DNA from 2 places in the Streptomyces sp. GQ60 genome. Region 1 is predicted to be linked to the other one. Evidence: riboswitches for the same ligand, from Rfam matches in the RefSeq annotation. Region 1 holds a riboswitch; the other holds the start of a gene.
The links. Region 1 has a riboswitch for S-adenosylmethionine ahead of thrC (threonine synthase). Riboswitches for the same ligand answer to the same signal wherever they lie in the genome.
Positions count from the first base shown of each region.

Region 2: it holds a riboswitch for S-adenosylmethionine, as region 1 does, so the genes downstream of both, AC6CKD_RS10520 (aminotransferase class V-fold PLP-dependent enzyme) here and thrC (threonine synthase) in region 1, are expected to answer to the same signal.

Region 1 is NZ_JCAXEG010000010.1:178,565-188,402, reverse strand. It holds gene nagA (N-acetylglucosamine-6-phosphate deacetylase) at 1-334, opposite strand, end outside; gene AC6CKD_RS24705 (ROK family protein) at 334-1,266, opposite strand; gene AC6CKD_RS24700 (extracellular solute-binding protein) at 1,517-2,833, shown strand; gene AC6CKD_RS24695 (DUF3263 domain-containing protein) at 2,910-3,161, shown strand; gene otsB (trehalose-phosphatase) at 3,284-4,138, shown strand; gene AC6CKD_RS24685 (alpha,alpha-trehalose-phosphate synthase (UDP-forming)) at 4,313-5,776, opposite strand; gene AC6CKD_RS24680 (glucosyl-3-phosphoglycerate synthase) at 5,944-6,930, opposite strand; SAM riboswitch class I at 7,118-7,276, shown strand; gene thrC (threonine synthase) at 7,270-8,619, shown strand; gene AC6CKD_RS24670 (MoaD/ThiS family protein) at 8,657-8,935, shown strand; gene AC6CKD_RS24665 (cold-shock protein) at 9,350-9,556, shown strand.
Region 2 is NZ_JCAXEG010000003.1:407,069-416,906, forward strand. It holds gene AC6CKD_RS10510 (zinc ribbon domain-containing protein) at 1-1,873, shown strand, start outside; gene AC6CKD_RS10515 (Lrp/AsnC family transcriptional regulator) at 1,945-2,226, shown strand; gene AC6CKD_RS10520 (aminotransferase class V-fold PLP-dependent enzyme) at 2,416-3,831, opposite strand; SAM riboswitch class IV at 4,104-4,220, opposite strand; gene trpD (anthranilate phosphoribosyltransferase) at 4,381-5,445, opposite strand; gene qcrB (cytochrome bc1 complex cytochrome b subunit) at 5,669-7,297, opposite strand; gene qcrA (cytochrome bc1 complex Rieske iron-sulfur subunit) at 7,294-8,349, opposite strand; gene qcrC (cytochrome bc1 complex diheme cytochrome c subunit) at 8,346-9,155, opposite strand; gene ctaE (aa3-type cytochrome oxidase subunit III) at 9,232-9,838, opposite strand, start outside.

The sequences.
Region 1 (9,838 bases):
CGGCGCGGCGGGCGAGCTCGTCCAGGTCCCCGGTGACGGTGGAGGCGACCAGGGTGGTGGTGCCGTGCTCGCGGTGGGTCCGTACGCCCTGGAGCACCTCCTCGGCGGTGCCGGAGGTGAAGGAGGCGCCGCCGCCGCCGTGGTTGTGCATGTCGACGAAGCCGGGGACGATCAGGCACCCGGAGAGGTCGACGACGGCCGCGTTCTCCTCGGCGCTGCCTGCGATGCGCTCGCCGTCGACGATGAGGCGCCCGCCCTTGACGATGCCCGTGGGCAGCACCACGTCGGCGCCGGAGAGAACGGTGCTGCGGCCCACATGTGCGCTTCCGGACATCAGGCAGGTACCTCCGTGGCGAGTAGATCCCAGGCGAGCAGCCCTGCACCCAGGCATCCGGCGGTGTCCCCTAGGGCCGCCGGAACGATGTGGGGCAGCCGCTGGAACGTCACGCGTTCCTCCACGGCCGTCCGTAGTGGTGTGAACAAGGTTTCCCCGGCCTCGGCCAGTCCGCCACCGATGATCAGCGTGCGCGGGTCCAGCAGGGTGATCGCGGTGACCAGCCCGTCGGCGAGGGCGCCGATGGCGGCGAGCCAGACCTCCAGGGCGCGCTCGTCGCCGGATTCGACGGCCTTGGCGCAGTCCGCGGCGTCCGCCTCGGGGTCGCCGGAGGCGGCCGCCCAGGCGCGGCTGACGGCGGAGGCGGAGGCGAGGGTCTCCAGGCAGCCGTGCTGGCCGCAGCCGCAGGCGGGTCCGCCGGGGCGGACCACGATGTGGCCGATCTCGCCCGCGTACCCGTGCGCGCCGGCCTCGATGCGGCCGGCGATGCCGATGGCTCCGGCGATGCCGGTGCCGAGGGGGACGAACAGGAAGCGGTCGGCGCCGCGGCCCGCGCCGATGCGGCCTTCGGCGAGTCCGCCCGTGCGGACGTCGTGGCCGAGGGCGACCGGGATCCCGCCGAGGCGTCTGCCGAGCAGTTCGCGCATGGGGACGTCGCGCCAGCCCAGGTTCGCCGCGTAGACGGCGATCCCGTTCTCGGCGTCGACGATGCCGGGGACGGCCACGCCGGCCGCGGAGGCGGTGGTGGCGAAGCGTTCCCGGCCGAGGTCGAGGAGCTCGGCGGCGAAGTCCTGGATCGTCTCGACGACGGCTTCGGCGCCCCGCTCGCGGCCGGTGGCGCGGCGCGCCTCGTGGAGCAGGGTGCCGTCGGCGGCGACGAGGGCGGCCTTCATCCCAGTGCCGCCCACATCGAGGGCGATGACGTGTTTCACGGGTTTCACGGGTGACAGTCTCGCGTGATCGGAGGGCAAAGGTCTAGTCCACTGAGAGGGATTGTTGAGTGGCCATACAAATTCGGGCCCTTCGTCGGCGGAAGGGCCGGTGCGCGGGTCCGTGCGCGGCTCCGCACGGGTGTGCGCGTGCAGGCCGTGTGCACGTTTGGGCCCGGATGTTGACCAGGCTCGAAAGTGGTGTAGACCTTTACGCGAATCGTACGGAACAACCTGGGGTGGAACGAGAACTGTGAAGGCCCGAACTGTCCAGGCCAGAAGGCCGAACCTGGCCGCCTCCGGCCTCGCACTGTGCCTGACCGCGGTGACGCTGACCGGCTGCGGCGCCGTGTCGGGCCTCACCGGGGACAACGAGGTCACCCTGAAGGTCGTGGCGGCCGACTACGGGGACAAACCGGAAAACTCCTCGAAGCCCTACTGGAAGGACCTCGCGGCGTCCTTCGAGAAGGGCCACCCCGGCATCAAGGTCCAGGTCGACGTCTACTCCTGGTCGGAGGTGGACGCCAGGGTCGCCGAGATGGTCAAGGCCGGCGAGGCCCCCGACATCGCCCAGATCGGCGCCTACGCCGACTACGCGGCCGAGGGCAAGCTGTACTCCGCCGACGAACTGCTCTCCGTGAACACCGAGGCCGACTTCCTCGCCCCGCTCGCCGACGCGGGCAAGGTCAGGCGCGTCCAGTACGGCCTGCCCTTCGTGGCCAGCACCCGGCTCATGTTCTACAACGAGAAGCTGTTCGCCGACGCCGGAGTCATTCCCAAGGACGGCAAGACCCCCTGGCAGCCCAAGAGCTGGGCCGAGCTGGAGGCCGCCGCCAAGAAGCTCAAGGCGGCCGGAGTCCCGACGCCCTTCGCGCTGCCCCTGGGCCGCGAGGAGGCGCAGGCCGAGACGATGCAGTGGCTGCTCTCGGGCGGCGGAGGCTACGCCGACAACGAAGAGCAGTACGCGATCGACACCCCGGCCAACGTCGACACCCTGGAGTTCCTGCGCGACAAGCTCGTCGGCGCGGGCCTGACCGGCCCCGTCGAACCGGCCAAGCTGGACCGCCAGGCCGCCTTCGACTCCTTCTCGCGCGGCGAGGTCGGCATGCTCAACGGGCACCCGACCCTGCTCAAGCAGGCCGCCGCGAAGGGCGTGAAGTACGGCATGACCCCCATGCCGACCGCCGACGGGGTGCCGCACCCGACGATGGGCGTCGCCGACTGGGTGATGGCCTTCAAGACCGGCCACCAGACGCAGTCCGGGAAGTTCCTGGACTTCCTGTACGAGGCGAACAACGTGACGGCCTTCACCGAGAAGTACGACCTGCTCCCGGTGACCACCAGCGGCTCCCGGGCGATGGAGGCCTCTACGGGGTCCTCCTCGGCGGAGCTGAAGACGTTCCTGCGCGCGCTGCCCAACGCGCGGCTCTACCCGGTGGGCAAGAAGTCCTGGGCGGCCGTGAGCGAGGACGTCAAGAAGAACATCGGCAAGGCCGTGCAGCCGGGCGGACAGCCCGAGAAGACCCTCGGGGACCTCGCGGAGATGGCGCGCAAGGCGGAGCCGCGCTGATCGGCGCTGATCGGCACTGATCAGTGCCGATCGGCGCGGGGCGGGCGCTGTCGTAGGGCGGAGTTAATCTGGCCGTATGACGGACGCGGACGAGAGGCCGCCGGCCGGGCTGAGCCCCGACGAAGCGGCCGTACTGGCCTACGAAGGCCGCACCTGGCCCGGGCCGGGCGCCAAGGAGCGGGCGATAAGGGAAGGACTGGGGATGCCCCCGGTCCGGTACTACCAGCTGCTCAACGCGCTGATGGACGACCCGCGGGCACTGCGGCACGCGCCGGGCACGGTCAACCGGCTGCGGCGCATCCGCGAGGCCCAGCGGGCGCGGCGGTAGCGGTGGCGCGGCCGCGCTGTCCGGGCCGGGACGGGTCACGGCCGGAGGCGTGGCCGAAGCCGCGGCCGCAGGCGTGGCCCGCGCCATAGCCGTGGCCCGGCGGGGCCGTTAGGGTCGAGCGTATGGGGAGCCATCCGCACGATCTGCCGATGCCCGTGACCACCGCCGGACGCGAGGGCCTCGAAGCCCTCCTCCGTGCACCGCGCAGCTCCGTCGTCGCCCTCGACTTCGACGGCACCCTCGCCGACATCGTCCCCGACCCCGACCAGGCGCGCGCCCACCCCGGAGCCGTCGCCGCGCTCGCCGCCCTCGCCCCCGAGGTCGGCTCCGTCGCGGTCGTCACCGGCCGCCCGGCCGGGGTCGCCGTCCGCTACGGGGGCTTCGCCGGGGTCCCGGGACTGGAACACCTGGTGGTGCTCGGGCACTACGGGGCCGAGCGCTGGGACGCCGTGAGCGGCATCGTGCACGCTCCGGCCGAGCATCCGGGAGTGGCGGCGGTCCGGGCGGAGCTGCCCGGGTTCCTGGAATCGATCGGCGCGTGGCGCGGGACCTGGATCGAGGAGAAGGGCCAGGCGCTGGCCGTCCACACCCGCCGCGCGGAGGACCCGGAGGCGGCCTTCGCGGCCCTGCGCGAGCCCCTGGCCGGGCTGGCGGCCCGGCACGGCCTGATGGTCGAACCGGGGCGGGCCGTACTGGAACTGCGGCCGCCCGGGATGGACAAGGGCGTCGCGCTCACGGAGTACCTCGCGGAGGTGGGAGCGGAGGCCGTGCTCTACGCCGGGGACGACCTGGGGGACCTGGCGGCGTACTCGGCGGTCGAGAAGCTGCGGGCCGGGGGCATGCCCGGGCTGTTGCTGTGCAGCGGCTCGGTGGAGGTCCCGGAACTCGCCGCTCGCGCGGACCTGACGCTGTCCGGACCGTCGGAGGTCGTCGCCTTCCTGGCGGGCCTGGCCGTGGCGGTGCGGGCCCGCTCCTGACGCGTCGAGTGGGGGTGCTGCCGCCGCCGCGTGACGGCGCGATGCCCGCTGGGCTGGTGCGGGCTCGCTGCCCTGCGGGGCTGTCCCCTCCCCGCCCTTCCCCCGGTTCCCCGGGCTCCGCCCAGACCCGCGCCTCACACGCCGGGTCTGGGCAGAGCCCAGGGGCCGGGAGGATCAGGCGCGGAGGGCGTCCAGCTGGGCCGTGAGCCACTGGGCGGGCGGGAGGGCCGTCGCCGCCGCGGCCAGCCGCTTCGTGCGGTCCGCCCGCTCCGCCGCCGGCATGGCGAGGGCGGCGTGCAGGGCCTCCGCCGTGGCCGTCACGTCGTACGGGTTCACCGTCAGCGCGTCCGCGCCCAGCTCCTCGTGCGCCCCCGCCCCGGTGGACAGCACCAGCACGCACCCCGCCTCCGACACCACCGGGATCTCCTTCGCGACGAGGTTCATGCCGTCGCGCACCGGATTGACCAGCGCCACGTCCGCCAGCCGGTACGCCGCCAGCGACCGCGCGAAGTCGTCCTCGACGGAGACCAGGACCGGCTGCCAGTCCGCCGTGCCGAACTCCGTGTTGATCGAAGCCGCCAGTTCCCGCACCGACTCGGTGTACTCCCGGTAGACGGCCAGGTCCTGCCGGGACGGGTACGCGGAGGCCAGGTGGACCACCCGTTCCCGCCACTCGGGGTGCGTGACCAGCAGCTCCCGGTACGCCAGCAGCCCCCGCAGGATGTTCTTCGACAGCTCCGTGCGGTCCACCCGGACGATCGTCTTCAGCCCGCCGACCTCCGCCCGCAGCGCCGCCAGCTTGTCGTCCACCTCCGGCCGGTGCGCGAGCACGCGCAGCTCGTCCCCGTCCACGCCGAGGGGGTACGCGGTGACGTCGGTGAAGCGGACCTCCCCGTACCCGTGCCCGTCCGCGGCCGTCCTGCGGTGGCGCACCCCGCGCTCGGGGGTCCCGGCCGGGACGGACGCGTCCGCGACACCGTGGGCGTCGTCCCTGGTCGCGCCGGCCAGGAAGTTGGCCGCCCACCCCCAGGTGTGGAAGCCCAGCCGGTCCGCCCCGAGCAGCCCCCACACCAACTGGCTCCGGATGTCCTCCGGAAGCATCTCCAGGAACTCCCGCGAGGCCCACGGCGTGTGCGTGAAGTGCCCGATCCGCAGGTCGGGGCGCAGCTCCCGGAGCATCCCGGGGGCCAGCGCCAGGTGGTAGTCCTGGATCAGGACCGCCGCGCCCTCGGCCGCCTCCTCCGCCAGCGCCGCCGCGAAGGCCTCGTTGTACGTGACGTACGACTGCCACCGGCGCCGGAACTCCGCGTCGAAGACCGGTTCGCGCGGGATCTCGTACAGGTGGTGGTGGAGGAACCACAGCACCGAGTTCGCGATGCCGTTGTACGCGCCGTCGTAGACCGCCGGGTCGATCGGCAGCATCCGTACGCCCGGCTCGGCGCCCCCCCGCCGCACCGCCTCCCGGTCCGCGTCCGACAGCGCCGCGCAGATCCACAGCGCCCCGGGCTGCTCCGCGAGGGCGGCGGAGAGGCCGGAGACGAGGCCGCCACCGCCGCGCCGGGCACTGAGCGTGCCGTCCGCGGCGAGGTCGTACGAGAGGGGGCCGCGATTCGCGGCGACGAGCACCTGGGAAGCCATGCGGCGAACCTAGCCCGCCTCGCCTCCGGTCAAACGTCGGCGCCTGCGTGTGCGCCGGACCGAGAGGAAGACCACACCGCCGAGTGCCGTGAGCGTGGCGGCCGGGCCGGTGCTGGAGGTGCCCTCGGCGGGCGGTGCCTGCGGGCAGCCCGTCACCGACGTGGTCGTTACGCCACGCGACGGCGCGCGTACTCCTCGATGTCCCGCATCGGCGGCCGCTCCTCGGTGTCCACGGCGTAGGTGTGCGGTACGAACCCCTCCGGGCCGCGCTCGAACTGCGTCAGCTCGGGGCGTACGAGGTGCCCGCGGGCGAGCCGCGCCAGTGCCGTGCGGTAGATCGCCGCGGCCATCCGGCCCAGCGCCTGGCCGTCCTGGTGCCGGTGCAGCCGTACGCCCACGTCCACCTGGGCCAGCGCGTCCAGCCCGGCCGTGTGGAGCGCGTCCACCAGAAGGCCCAGCTCGACCCCGTAGCCCACGGGGAACGGCAGCCGCTCCAGCAGCTCGCGGCGCACGGCGTACTCGCCGCCCAGCGGCTGGACGAAGCCGGCCAGCTGCGGCCAGTGGAGGTTGAGCAGGGGGCGGGCCACCAGCTCCGTGACCCGGCCGCCCTGGCCGTGGGCCCTGGTGGAGGCCGGGGCGGCCGGGTCGGCGAACTCCTGGCCGAGCGGGCGGTCGTACATCGCCTTGACGAACCGCACGTCCGGATCGGTCAGCAGCGGTCCGACGATCCCGGAGACGAAGGCGGACGAGAAGTCGCGCAGATCGGCGTCCACGAAGCAGACGACGTCACCGCTGGTGACGAGCAGCGAGCGCCACAGCACCTCGCCCTTGCCGGCCAGCGCCGGGATCCGCGGCAGGACCTCGTCGCGGTGCACCACCCGGGCCCCGGCCTTGGCCGCGACCTCCGCGGTGCGGTCCGTGGAGCCCGAGTCGATCACGACGAGCTCGTCCACCAGGGGTACCGGCAGGCCCTCGATCAGATCGCGCCGGATCACCTCGACGATCTCGCCGACCGTCGCCTCCTCGTTCAGCGCCGGCAGCACCACGCTCACCGTGGTGCCCGCTGCCCGCTTGGCCGAGAGCAGCCGGTCGAGCGGTCGGTCGGCGGCTGACCAGGAGCGGTCTGCCAGCCAGCGCTCCACCTCTTCCAGCACCTTCAGGACTCCCTGGTTCTTCAGTGGTTTGGACCGAAATGTGATCCATCTCGCGGTTCGGACGGCTGTCTCAACCACCCGGGCCTTCGGTTACAGTCTTGAACAACGCGAAGGTCCGCCGCATGCCGGGGGGCCGCCGCGCACAAACGCACCGGCGCGCCACAGAGCGCGTGTCCCGGTGCCATACCGCTCATCCAGAGGGGCAGAGGGACACGGCCCGTTGAAGCCCCGGCAACCCTCCAGTCGGTTCTCGCGATCGCGCATTCCAGCGCCGCCAGCGAGGTCCCCGGCTAGGGAAGGTGCCAATTCCGTCTCATGGCGAAGTGCGCCATGGGGAAGATGAGGAGAAAGGGCCTCGCCATCATGGCTGCACAGTCTGTCGCAACCTCTGCCGAAACCGTTGAAAACGCCGGCGTCGAAACCGGCACCGCCGGCACGTCTGTCGATCTCGGTCCCGCCACCGGCCTTTCCTGTCGTGAGTGCGGTACCCGCTTCCCGCTCGGCCCGATCTTCGCCTGCGCCGAGTGCTTCGGACCGCTCGAAGTCGCCTACGACCTGCCGCTGGGCGACCCGGAAGCCCTGCGCGCCGCCATCGAGGCCGGCCCGAACAACATCTGGCGCTACGCGCCTCTGCTGCCCGTCCCGGCGGACGTGGCCTCCAAGCCGAGCCTGAACCCGGGCTTCACCAAGCTCGTGGACGCGGCCAACCTGGCCAAGGAGCTCGGCGTCACCGGCAAGCTGTACGTCAAGGACGACTCCGGCAACCCGACGCACTCCTTCAAGGACCGCGTCGTGGCCATCGCCGTCGAGGCCGCCCGCGCCTTCGGCTTCACCACCCTCTCCTGCTCCTCCACCGGCAACCTGGCCGGCGCCGTCGGCGCCGCGGCCGCCCGCGCCGGCTTCCGCTCCTGCGTGTTCATCCCGCACGACCTGGAGCAGGGCAAGGTCGTCATGGCCGGTGTCTACGGTGGCGACCTGGTCGGCATCGAGGGCAACTACGACGACGTCAACCGCTTCTGCTCCGAGCTCATCGGCGACCCGCTGGGCGAGGGCTGGGGCTTCGTCAACGTCAACCTGCGCCCGTACTACGGCGAGGGCTCCAAGACCCTGGCGTACGAGATCTGCGAGCAGCTCGGCTGGCAGCTGCCCGACCAGATCGTCATCCCGATCGCGTCCGGCTCGCAGCTCACGAAGATCGACAAGGGCCTCCAGGAGCTCGTCAAGCTCGGCCTCGTCGAGGACAAGCCGTACAAGATCTTCGGTGCCCAGGCCGAAGGCTGCTCGCCCGTCTCGACCGCCTTCAAGGCCGGTCACGAGGTGGTCCGCCCGCAGAAGCCGAACACCATCGCCAAGTCGCTGGCCATCGGCAACCCGGCGGACGGCCCGTACGTCCTGGACATCGCGCGCCGCACCGGCGGCTACGTCGAGGACGTCAACGACGAGCAGGTCGTCGAGGCCATCAAGATCCTCGCCCAGACCGAGGGCATCTTCGCCGAGACCGCGGGCGGCGTGACCGTCGGCGTGACGAAGAAGCTCATCGAGAACGGGCACCTCGACCCCGCGCTGACCACCGTGATCCTCAACACCGGTGACGGCCTCAAGACCCTGGAGGCGGTGGCCGCCGACAGCGGCCAGACCGCCACCATCCGCCCCAGCCTGGACGCGTTCCGCGCCGCCAACCTGGCCTGATCCTCTTCTCCCTGCACACCGGAAAGGCAGTAGCGCCATGAGCGTCAACGTCCGCATCCCCACCATCCTGCGCACCTACACCGGCGGCCAGGCCGAGGTCCCCGCCGAGGGCGCGACCCTCGAAGAGGTCATCCAGTCCCTGGAGGCGAGCCACCCCGGCATCGCCGCGCGCGTCCTGGACGACCAGGGCAAGCTGCGCCGCTTCGTCAACGTCTACGTCAACGACGACGACGTGCGCTTCGAGGGCGGGCTGCAGACGTCCACTCCGGACGGCGCCGGCATCTCGATCATCCCCGCCGTCGCGGGCGGCTGCTGAGCCTTCGCGGTACCCCGTAGGGCCCGTAGGACCTCGTAGAAACTGAATTGCCCCCTCCGTTACCAAACGGAGGGGGCAATTCTGCTGGGTTGGGCGCGGTAGAGTTGGGGAAGTCCCCTCCGCTGTTCTTGCCCGCCGCATATGAGCGGGCCGCGGCAGGGTTGACATTGAGTCAACATGCAAGTGCGCTATGGGTCCTTGGCGAAGTTTGTCCGGCCCGAGTTGCCCTGGAATATTCTGGGTTTTCACCCTATTTCAATCTTTTGCCGTGTCCAGAATTCTCGTCGGAATGACCTGTTGCAGACAGCAGCGGTGCGGATACATTCAGCCCCGGTCGAGGCGTTCCGGCGCAAGTTCTGACCCGGGATCGCGAAGTGCGGTCCCGCGCAAGGGCCAGTAATAGGGGAGTTAGGCATGGCTCAGGGCACCGTCAAGTGGTTCAACGCGGAGAAGGGCTACGGCTTCATCGCGGTCGACGGTGGTGCGGATGTGTTCGTCCACTACAGCGCCATCCAGATGGACGGGTACCGCACCCTTGAAGAGGGTCAGCGGGTCGAGTTCGAGATCTCGCAGGGCCAGAAGGGTCCGCAGGCGGACATGGTCAAGCTCGCCGCCGGCTAGTCCGACCGCGATCGACCACCGACACGTACGCGGCCACGCACAGCGGCCGCGTACGACGGCACAACGGCATATGTACGAGGGGCCCACATCCTGGACACGGGATGCGGGCCCCTCGTGCGTGGCGGCCCCGGCGCCCTTGCGGGGCCCGGCTGTTCACCGCGGGTTGCCCGAAGCCGCTTGCACTCGAGGGGGTCGAGTGCTAATCATTGGCGTTAGCACTCTCCTGGTGAGAGTGCTACCTATACGAGGACCGGGTCAGTGAGGCCCACAGGGTCCGGCGGG
Region 2 (9,838 bases), on a different contig from region 1:
ACTGGAGAAGCTGTTCAGGGCAATGTGGTCGGTCAAACGCGCCGTCCAGCGGGATGCCCGTGCCAAGGTGGGCGCCTATTGGGCCGCGAAGCATGAACGCGAGCGCGACAAGGGCAAGTCCGCCCGACGGCGCCTGGGCCTGTCCCGTGAGGGCCTGGAGCGCAGTGCATACAAGCACTTGGAGGAGTCGGGACACCTCAAGCACCACGCTAGCAAGGCCTTGGCCATGCACATGGCCGATGAGGTCTGGAACGGGGTGCAGCGTCACCTGTTCCCCGACGCCACCGGCCAGCGCTTCGGTCGCCCGAAGGCCGGCAACTGGCACGACTTCACCCGCATCCCTGGACGCGCCCGCTCCCACACCACTGAGAACAAGTGGGAAACCTTCCGCCTGGTCGGCACCCTCCACGGCCACTCCATGGCCTACACCGACGGCGGCCAGCACCCGCTGACACAGCCCCGGCGGATGCCCAAACCCACCGTGCCCGGCGTCCGTGTGCCCACCGGCAAGGTCACTGCCTCGGGCAAGCCCGCCACCCGTAAGGCGACGTGGTGGGACCACACCGGTCCACTCGCCGTGGTGTTCACCTCAGGCCCCGACAGTAAGCGCGGTGACCTCGTACTCCCCGTCCGCATCCCCCAAGGTGCAGGCCAGGGGAAGCGCGTGCAGCACTTCCTCTCCAGCCCTGGCCGCTGGCACAAGGTGGACCTCGTCCGCCGCCGGAAGTCGTCCGCACCTGGCGGATGGGTGTACGAGGCGCACCTGATGATCCTCGGTCCTGGCTACACGGCACTCGGCGTACGGGCCATGCGCGACCGCGCCGCCCAGCTCGACCGTGTCGGCGGGGTGGACGGCAACGTCTCCAACCTCTCAGTCGTCTCCTTCCCCGCCGATCTCACCGGAGGCAAGCCCCTCTCCACCGAGATCACGCTCACCGAATCCGAGCGGGTCCTGTTGGAGAAGCAGGCGAAGAAGCGGCGGGACCGTGCGCGGGCGCTGGAGCGCTCCCGTCGTGCGACGAACGCCGCGCAGTACGGGCTGTCGAAGAAGCAGGTCAAGCAGGCCGCCCGGCGCGCCGAAAAGGGTCTGCGGCCCAAGGCCGTGACCGTGCCCGGTGGTGCCCGCGCCGCCCGTTCCGACGGGGTCCCGAAGCAGGCGTTCCGCCGTGACCGGCTCTCCGGCAACTACCGGGAGCAGCGCGCCCGCCAGGCCGAACAGGCAACGTCTACCGCCGAGCACCGCCGCCACCGCGCCCGTCTGGTGGCCCGCGAGATCATCGCCGCCCACGGCCCCGTACTCGTGGTCGAGGACTGCGACATCCGCACCTGGTACCGACTGTGGGGCAAACGCCTCTCCCAGACCACACCCGGCATGCTCATCTCCGCCCTCAAGGCCGAGTGCGAGGCCGCCAGCGGTCGGCTGGTCCGGGCCTCCACCTGGTCAACGGCCCTGTCGCAGCACTGCCTGTGCGGCGAGCGTGTCTCCAAGACCCTGCGGGACCGCGAGCACCACTGCACGGCGTGCGGCCTCACCGGCAAGCGGGACCTAGTCTCCGCCGCGCTGGCCGCGTTCGTCCGCTTCACCGACGTGGACGACCCCAGAACCGCGTACTTGGACACCACCTCATCCAGGAATGCCCAGATCACCTATGCGCAAGCGCTGGAAGAAGCGCTGCGGGAGTCAACCACACCGAGCCCGAAACCGCTCCGGCGGCCGGGTCGCGTGGCAGTCCCGCGGCAATGCCGTGAGACCACTGCTCCCCGAACCCCCGGACAGCGGAACCGAGCGACCCCGGATGAGCCACGCTTGCGCGGCCACGCCGGGAAGCCCGGTCCCCGCCCCGCGTGCAGTCCGCAGCTCACCCTTTGGTGACTTACGGATCAAGTCTTAGAGTGAGGCGACCAGTGCCTGACTGAATGCGCCGTCGAGGGAGACAGCCAACCGTGATCACCGCGATCGTGCTCATCAAGACCAGCGTGGACCGGATCCCCGAGATCGCCGAGGCCATCGCCGCGCTGGAAAGCGTCAGCGAGGTCTACTCGGTCACGGGTACCTACGACCTCATCGCGCTGGTCCGGGTGGCCCGCCACGAGAACCTGGCCGACATCATCCCGGGCCGCATCAGCAAGATCCCCGGCGTGGAGGCGACGGACACGCACGTGGCGTTCCGCACGTACTCCCAGCACGACCTGGAAGCGGCCTTCGCGATCGGCCTCGACGCGTAGCCGTTCAGAGCACGCCCGGGGCGCAGTCCCGGGCCCGGCACGCTCCGCCAGTCCCGCCGCTCCCATCCGTCCGGCGCCGACAGGGACCAGTCGTCTTTCACCAGGGCGCCGCTTCAACGTGGCAGCGGCTCGCCCACCAGGGCGCGGGCGGTCGGTATCGGGTCCCGGTACGTCATGCCCCGCGGCCTCTCAGACGGCCGGGACGCAGCGGCCCTCTTCGGTGCGGTACCGCCACTTGGCGCCGTCCGCGACGAGCTCCTTGACCGCGCGGACGAAGCGGTCCACGTGCTCGTCGGGGGTGCCGGCGCCGAAGCTGACGCGGATCGCGTTCAGGGACCGCTCCCCCGGTGCCGCCTCCGGGGCTCCGCACTCGCCCTGGGCCTGCGGCTCGCTGCCCAGCAGGGTGCGGACCAGCGGGTGGGCGCAGAACAGGCCGTCGCGGACGCCGATGCCGTACTCGGCGGAGAGCGCGGCCGCGAAGTGCGAGCTGTTCCAGCCGTCCACCACGAAGGAGATGACGCCGACCCGCGGGGCCTCGTCGCCGAAGAGGGACAGGACGCGGACGGCGGGGACCTCGGCGAGGCCTTCGCGGACCTTGGCGACGAGGCGCTGCTCGCGGGCGACGAGGTTCTCGAAGCCGGCCTCGTTCAGCGCCTTGCAGGCGGAGGCGATGGAGTAGACGCCGATGACGTTCGGGGAGCCGGCCTCGTGGCGGGCGGCACTGGTGTGCCACTCGACGTCCACGCCGCCGGCATCCTCCCCGCTGACGCGTCGCGTCACCTTGCGGGAGGCGCCGCCGCCGGCGAGGTACGGGTCCGCCTCCTGCAGCCAGTCCGCGCGGCCGGCGAGCACGCCCGAGCCGAAGGGGGCGTAGAGCTTGTGACCGGAGAAGGCGACCCAGTCCACGTCGAGGTCCTGGACCGAGACGGGGTGGTGCGGGGCCAGCTGGGCGGCGTCCAGGACGATGCGGGCGCCGTGGGCGTGCGCGGCGGCGGCGAGTTCCTTGACGGGCCACAGCTCGCCGGTGACGTTGGAGGCTCCGGTGACGCAGACCAGCGCCGGGCCGTAGCCCTCTTCGATCGCTGCGGTGCGGTCGGCGAGGGCGCGCTCCAGGGTGGCGACGGCCTCGTCCGGGGTGCGGGGGGCGTTGAGGTAGGTGACCTGCGCGTTCGTCCACGGGAGCAGCGAGGCGTGGTGCTCGGTCTCGAAGACGAAGACCTGGCAGTCGGCCGGGAGCACGGCGGCGAGCAGGTTGAGGGAGTCGGTGGTGGACCGGGTGAAGACCACCTGGTCGGATGGGCGGCAGTCGAGGAACTCGGCGACCGTGACGCGGCTCTGCTCGAAAAGGTCGGTGGAGAGCTGCGAGAGGTACCCGGCGCCGCGGTGGACGCTGCCGTAGTACGGGGCGTACGCGGCCACGTCGTCCCAGACCCGCTGCAGCGCGGGGGCGCTGGCCGCGTAGTCGAGGGCGGCGTAGGTGACCTCGCCGCCGGTGACGAGCGGCACGGTGACCTCGCGGCCGAGGACCGCCAGCGGCTCGGCACAGGCGGGGTCGACGGCGGCAGCGGTGGTCGCGGTGGCGGTGGCGTTCAGGGTTGCGGACATGGCGGTATCTCCCGGCAGGCAGGTCTGAATGGCTTCGGTGTGCCCGTACGCGGATACGGCGCTGCGGCCGTTCGGGGTACGGGAGTGCCCCGGAACGCGGATCGGCCGCCGCACACGGATGTGCTGCCGCAGGTGTCCTGCGGGTACGCGGAAGTGACCCTGTTCCGAGGGGAGAAGAAGGGGCGGACTCGCCCTATCGCATTCGCTTGCTCACGGAAACGCTCCTCGAGAGACCAGGACCCCTGGCCCAGCACCCCGATGAGAGTGTGAGGGATCCGCGCTTGCCGTAGACCTCACTGCCTACGACCTGGTCATCACCCGGGGCACCCCGCCACGGAAGGAGGGTTGCCGGACAGCAAGCCGGGGCCTAAACGCTGTCACTCGTGACCTGAGGAGAATCCTGCCACACGATCTTCCGAACGCAAGACCCCGGTCCACATGGCGGACCGGGGTCAGGGCTGGATCTTGGCCGGATCCCGTCGAAAACGGGGACGGGGACGGGGACGGGGACGGGGGGACGGGGACGGGGGGACGGGGGGACGGGGACGGCTACGCGTTGCTCGCCGCCACCCAGCGTGCCAGCGCCTCGCGAGCCGATCCCGAGTCCACCGACTCCGCCGCCCGTACGACACCGGCTGCGAGCTGCTCCTCCAGGGTGCCCGGGCCCGGGTCCAACGCGACCAGGGCCGCCGCCGAGTTCAGGAGCACCGCGTCGCGGACCGGACCGGTCTCGCCGGCCAGCAGCCGGCGGGCCACGTCCGCGTTGAACGAGGCGTCCGCGCCGGCCAGCGCGGAGACGTCCACCAGCGGGATGCCGATGTCGCGCGGGTCGAAGCCCTGCTCCCTGACCTCGCCGTCGCGGACCCACCAGACCCGGGAGGTCGCCGTGGTGGTGAGCTCGTCGAGCCCGTCGTCACCGCGGAATACCAGTGCCGAGGAGCCCCGCTCCGCCAGGACCCCCGCGACGATCGGGGCCACCCGCGCGTCGGCCACGCCGGTGGCCTGCGCCCGGACCCGCGCCGGGTTGGTGAGCGGGCCGAGGAAGTTGAAGGTGGTCCGGATGCCGAGCTCCCGGCGGGCCGCGGCCACGTGCCGCAGCGCGGGGTGGAACTTGACCGCGAAGCAGAAGGTGATCCCGGCTTCCTCGGCCACCTCCACGACCCGTGCGGGGGTGAGGTCGAGGTTGACGCCCAGCTTCTCCAGCACGTCCGAGGAGCCGCTCGCGGAGGACGCGGCCCGGTTGCCGTGCTTGACGACCTTGGCACCCGTACCGGCCACCACGATGGCCGACATCGTGGAGATGTTGACCGTCTTGGCCCCGTCGCCGCCGGTGCCGACGATGTCCACCGTCCGGCCCGGCACCTCGATCAGGTTGGCGTGTTCGTACATGGCGCGGACCAGGCCGTTGATCTCGGCCACGGTCTCCCCCTTGGCCCGCAGCGCGACGGCGAACCCGGCGATCTGGGCGTCGGTGGCCTCCCCGCGCATGATCCGGTCCATGGCCCAGGCCGTGTCGTCGGCGCCGAGGTCCCGGCCGGACAGCAGGGCGTCCAGAACGCCCGGCCAACCGCGGGCCGCCACGCTGTCGCCGCCTGCCGGGGTCACCAGGTTCATGGTCCGCTCCTGCTGCTCGTGGGGGATTCCACGTCGAATGGGAAGGGCTTCAGCCTATCCAGCGCCGGGGACGGCAAAGAGCCCCGTCCAGACACTGGACGGGGCTCTCGTCGTGGCGACACCAGGACTGACCGAAATCAGTCCCTCAAGCAGTCATGCGTCATGCGTGGTGCGTACTGCGTGAATCGTGAAGCTGTGAAGCGTGAAGCCGTGGTGCGGGAGATCAGTGGTGGCCGTGGCCGTTCTGGATCTCCTTGTACTCCTCCACCGTGGGCTTCGGGATCTGGTTGTTCTCCCCGTAGTAGCCCTTGCTGAGCTTGACGCGGAGCTTCTCCAGCGGCTTCACCTTGCGCTCGACACCGTTCTCGTCGACCGTGGGGCCGATCTCGGCGGGCTCGTACTGCTCGTACGAGGTGAGCGTGTGCAGCTTGCCCTGCGGGAGCGGCTCGTGGACCTCGACGAACTCACCGTGCGGCAGGCGCTTGATGATGCCGGTCTCGCGACCGTGCAGCACCTTGTCCCGGTCCCGGCGCTGGAGGCCGAGGCAGATCCGCTTGGTGATGACGAAGGCGATGACCGGACCGACGAAGAAGCCGATGCGGGCGAACCAGGTGATCGCGTTGATCGACAGGTGGAAGTACTGCGCGAACATGTCGTTTCCACCGGCGATCAGCAGGATGACGTACCACGTCAGCCATGCCACACCGAAGGCCGTACGGGTCGGGACGTTGCGCGGGCGGTCCAGGATGTGGTGCTCGCGCTTGTCCCCGGTGATCCAGGACTCGATGAACGGGTAGACCGCGATCACGACCAGGACCAGCGGGAAGATCACCAGCGGGATGAACACGCCCAGGACGAGGGTGTGGCCCCACAGGTTGATCTCCCAGCCCGGCATGGCACGGATCAGGCCCTCGGAGAAGCCCATGTACCAGTCGGGCTGCGCACCGGTGGACACGTGGTCCGGGCGGTACGGGCCGAGCGCCCAGATCGGGTTGATCGAGGCGATCGCCGAGACGGCCGCGATGACGCCGAAGACCAGGAAGAAGAAGCCTCCGGCCTTGGCCATGTAGACCGGGAGCAGCGGCATGCCGACGACGTTCTTCTCCGTCTTGCCGGGGCCCGCGAACTGCGTGTGCTTGTGGTAGAAGACCAGGATCAGGTGGGCCACCAGCAGGCCCATCATGATGCCGGGCAGCAGCAGGATGTGGACCGAGTAGAACCGGGCCACGAATTCGCCGCCGGGGAACTCCCCGCCGAAGAGGAACATCGACAGGTAGGTGCCGACGACCGGCACGGACAGCAGCGCGCCCTGCATGAAGCGGACACCGGTGCCCGAGAGCAGGTCGTCCGGCAGGGAGTAACCGGTGAAACCGGTGAACATGCCGAGGACCAGCAGCAGGAAGCCGAAGACCCAGTTGACCTCGCGCGGCTTGCGGAACGCGCCGGTGAAGAACACGCGCATCATGTGCACGAGCATCGCCGCGATGAAGATCAGCGCCGACCAGTGGTGGATCTGCCGGATGAGCAGACCGCCGCGGACGTCGAAGCTGATGTCGAGCGTCGAGGCGAAGGCCTCGGACATCATGACGCCCTGCATGGGCACGTACGAGCCGTGGTACACGACCTCGTTCATGCTCGGGTGGAAGAACAGCGTCAGGTACACACCCGTGAGGATGAGGATGATGAAGCTGTAGAGGCAGATCTCACCGAGCATGAAGGACCAGTGGTCCGGGAAGATCTTGCGCATGTTGGCCTTGGCCAGGCTGTAGATGCCCAGCCGGCCGTCGGCCCAGTCGGCTACGCGCTCGCCGGCCGGGGCCTTGCGCTCTTTGGTGTCTGAGGCAGTGCTCATCCGCGCTCCCAGAATGCAGGACCGACGGGCTCTTCGAAGTCGCCGAGCGCCTCGAGGAAACCTTCGTCATTGACGCCGATCCGCAACTGCGGGAGCGCGTGACCAGCCGGGCCGAAGATGACTCGGGCGCCGTCGGAGAGGTCGAAGGTGGACTGGTGGCACGGGCAGAGCACGTGGTGCGACTGCTGCTCGTACAGGCTGATCGGACAGCCGACGTGGGTGCAGATCTTGGAGTAGGCCACGATCCCGTCGTGGGACCACTCCAGTTCCTTCTTGTCCTTGATGTTCTCCGGCTGGATGCGGACGATCATCAGGGCAGCCTTGGCGATCTGCGTCTGGAAGTCGTGGGCGTGCTCGTCCAGGCCTTCCGGCATGGCGAAGGTCAGCGACCCGACGACGATGTCCTCGGGACGCAGCGGCTCCATCGTGTTCTGGTTGATGAGCATCTTGCCCCGCGCCCAGATCGTCTTGCGCAGCTTGTCCTCGGGCAGCGGGCCCAGGTCGCGCAGGATCACGACGGCGGAGAGCGGCAGCAGGGCCAGCGCACCGAACATCGTGTTGCGGATGAGCGGGCGGCGGCCGATGGCCGATTCGCGCGCGCCGTCCGCGAAGTCCTGCATGACCTGCGCCTTGACCTCGGGCGGCGCCGCGATCTCGTGGCGCTCGGCGGCGACCTCCACGTCGGACATCAGCGTGCGGGCCCAGTGGACCGCGCCCGCGCCGATGCAGAAGAGGGCCGTGCCGAGGGTCATGCCCAGGGCGAAGTTGAGAGCGCTCACCTTCCCGATGGGGAAGATGTAGACGATCTTGTCGACGGGCAGGGTCACGAACGAGGCGATGAAGCCGATCGTGGCCAGCATCGACAGGGTGAACAGGAAGGCCACCGTGCGCTCGGAGCGCTTCGCGGCCCGCTCGTCGATGTCCTGGATCCGCGGCTTGTGAACCGGCAGACCGGGGTCGGCGAACGGGTCGTCCGGTACTGCCACGGCACCGTGGTGCGCGTCGCCCTGCTCGCTCGGCAGGTGCTTCTCGGGAATGTCTTGGCTACTCATGACTTCTTGGCCTTAGCGGTGTGGGCCGCGACCCAGACGGCGACAGCGATCAGCGCACCCAGTCCGAAGATCCATCCGAAGAGACCCTCGGACACGGGGCCGAGGCCGCCGAGCTTGAGGCCACCGGGGTTGGTCGACTTCTCGCCGTTGACGTGCTGGAGGTACGCGATGATGTCCTTCTTCTGCTTCTCCGGCAGGGTGCTGTCGGGGAAGGAGGGCATGTTCTGCGGGCCGGTGAGCATGGCCTCGTAGACGTGCTTCGGCTCGACACCCTCAAGGTTGGGGGCGTACTTGCCGTTCGTCAGCGCGCCGCCCTCGCCCGTGAAGTTGTGGCACTGCGCGCAGTTGTTGCGGAACAGCTCACCACCCTTGGCGATGTCGGCACCCGCCGGGTCGTACTGCTTCTCGGTCGGCACGATCGGGCCGGCTCCGAGGGACGCGATGTACGCGGCGAGCTGGTCGGTCTGCGCCTGGGTGTAGATGACGGGCTTCTTCGGCACCTGGGCGCCGGGCTGCTGGGCGGGCATGCGGCCCGTCATCACCTGGAAGTCGACGGCAGCGGAGCCGACGCCTACCAGGCTGGGGCCGTCAGAGGAACCCTGACCGCCGGTACCGTGGCAGCTTGCGCAGCCGACGGCGTAGAGCTTCTGGCCCTCCTCGATGGCGAGGGACTGGACGGTTTCGTCGGCCTTCGCATTGCCCGCGGGCGCGAAGGCGGAGTACAGCCCCCCGGTAACCGCCAGCGCGAAGAGTAGAACGACGACCGCCGCCAGCGGATGGCGTCGTCGTGCGGAGAGCTTTTTCACGGATTACCCCGGTGTCAGGATCTTCTGCGTCGGTGTGTCTGGATGGAGTGCCGGGCCGGGCCCGGCGACGTGTTCGCTACTTGATCAGGTAGATCGTTGCGAAGAGGCCGATCCAGACGACATCGACGAAGTGCCAGTAGTAGGACACGACGATGGCCGACGTGGCCTGTTCGTGGGTGAACCTCTTGGCCGCGTACGTCCGGCCGAGGACCAGCAGGAAGGCGATGAGACCGCCCGTCACGTGCAGACCGTGGAAGCCGGTGGTCAAGTAGAAGACCGAGCCGTACGGACCGGACGAGAGGCTCATGCCCTCGTGCTTGACCAGCTCGGTGTACTCGAACACCTGGCCGCCAATGAAGATCGCACCCATGACGAACGTGATGATGAACCACGTCCTGAGCTTCTTCACGTCACCGCGCTCGGCGGCGAATACGCCGAGCTGGCAGGTGAGCGAGGAAAGCACCAGGATCGTCGTGTTCGTCGCCGAGAAGGGCAGATTCAAGGCCGAAGCCTGTTCTGTCCAGTACTCGGCGCCTGTCACGGATCGCAGGGTGAAGTACATCGCGAAGAGGGCCGCGAAGAACATCAGCTCGGAACTCAACCAGATGATGGTTCCCACGCTGACGAGGTTCGGCCTGTTGACCGTCGGGTGCGCGTGCCCGGTATCTACTGTCGTTGCTGTC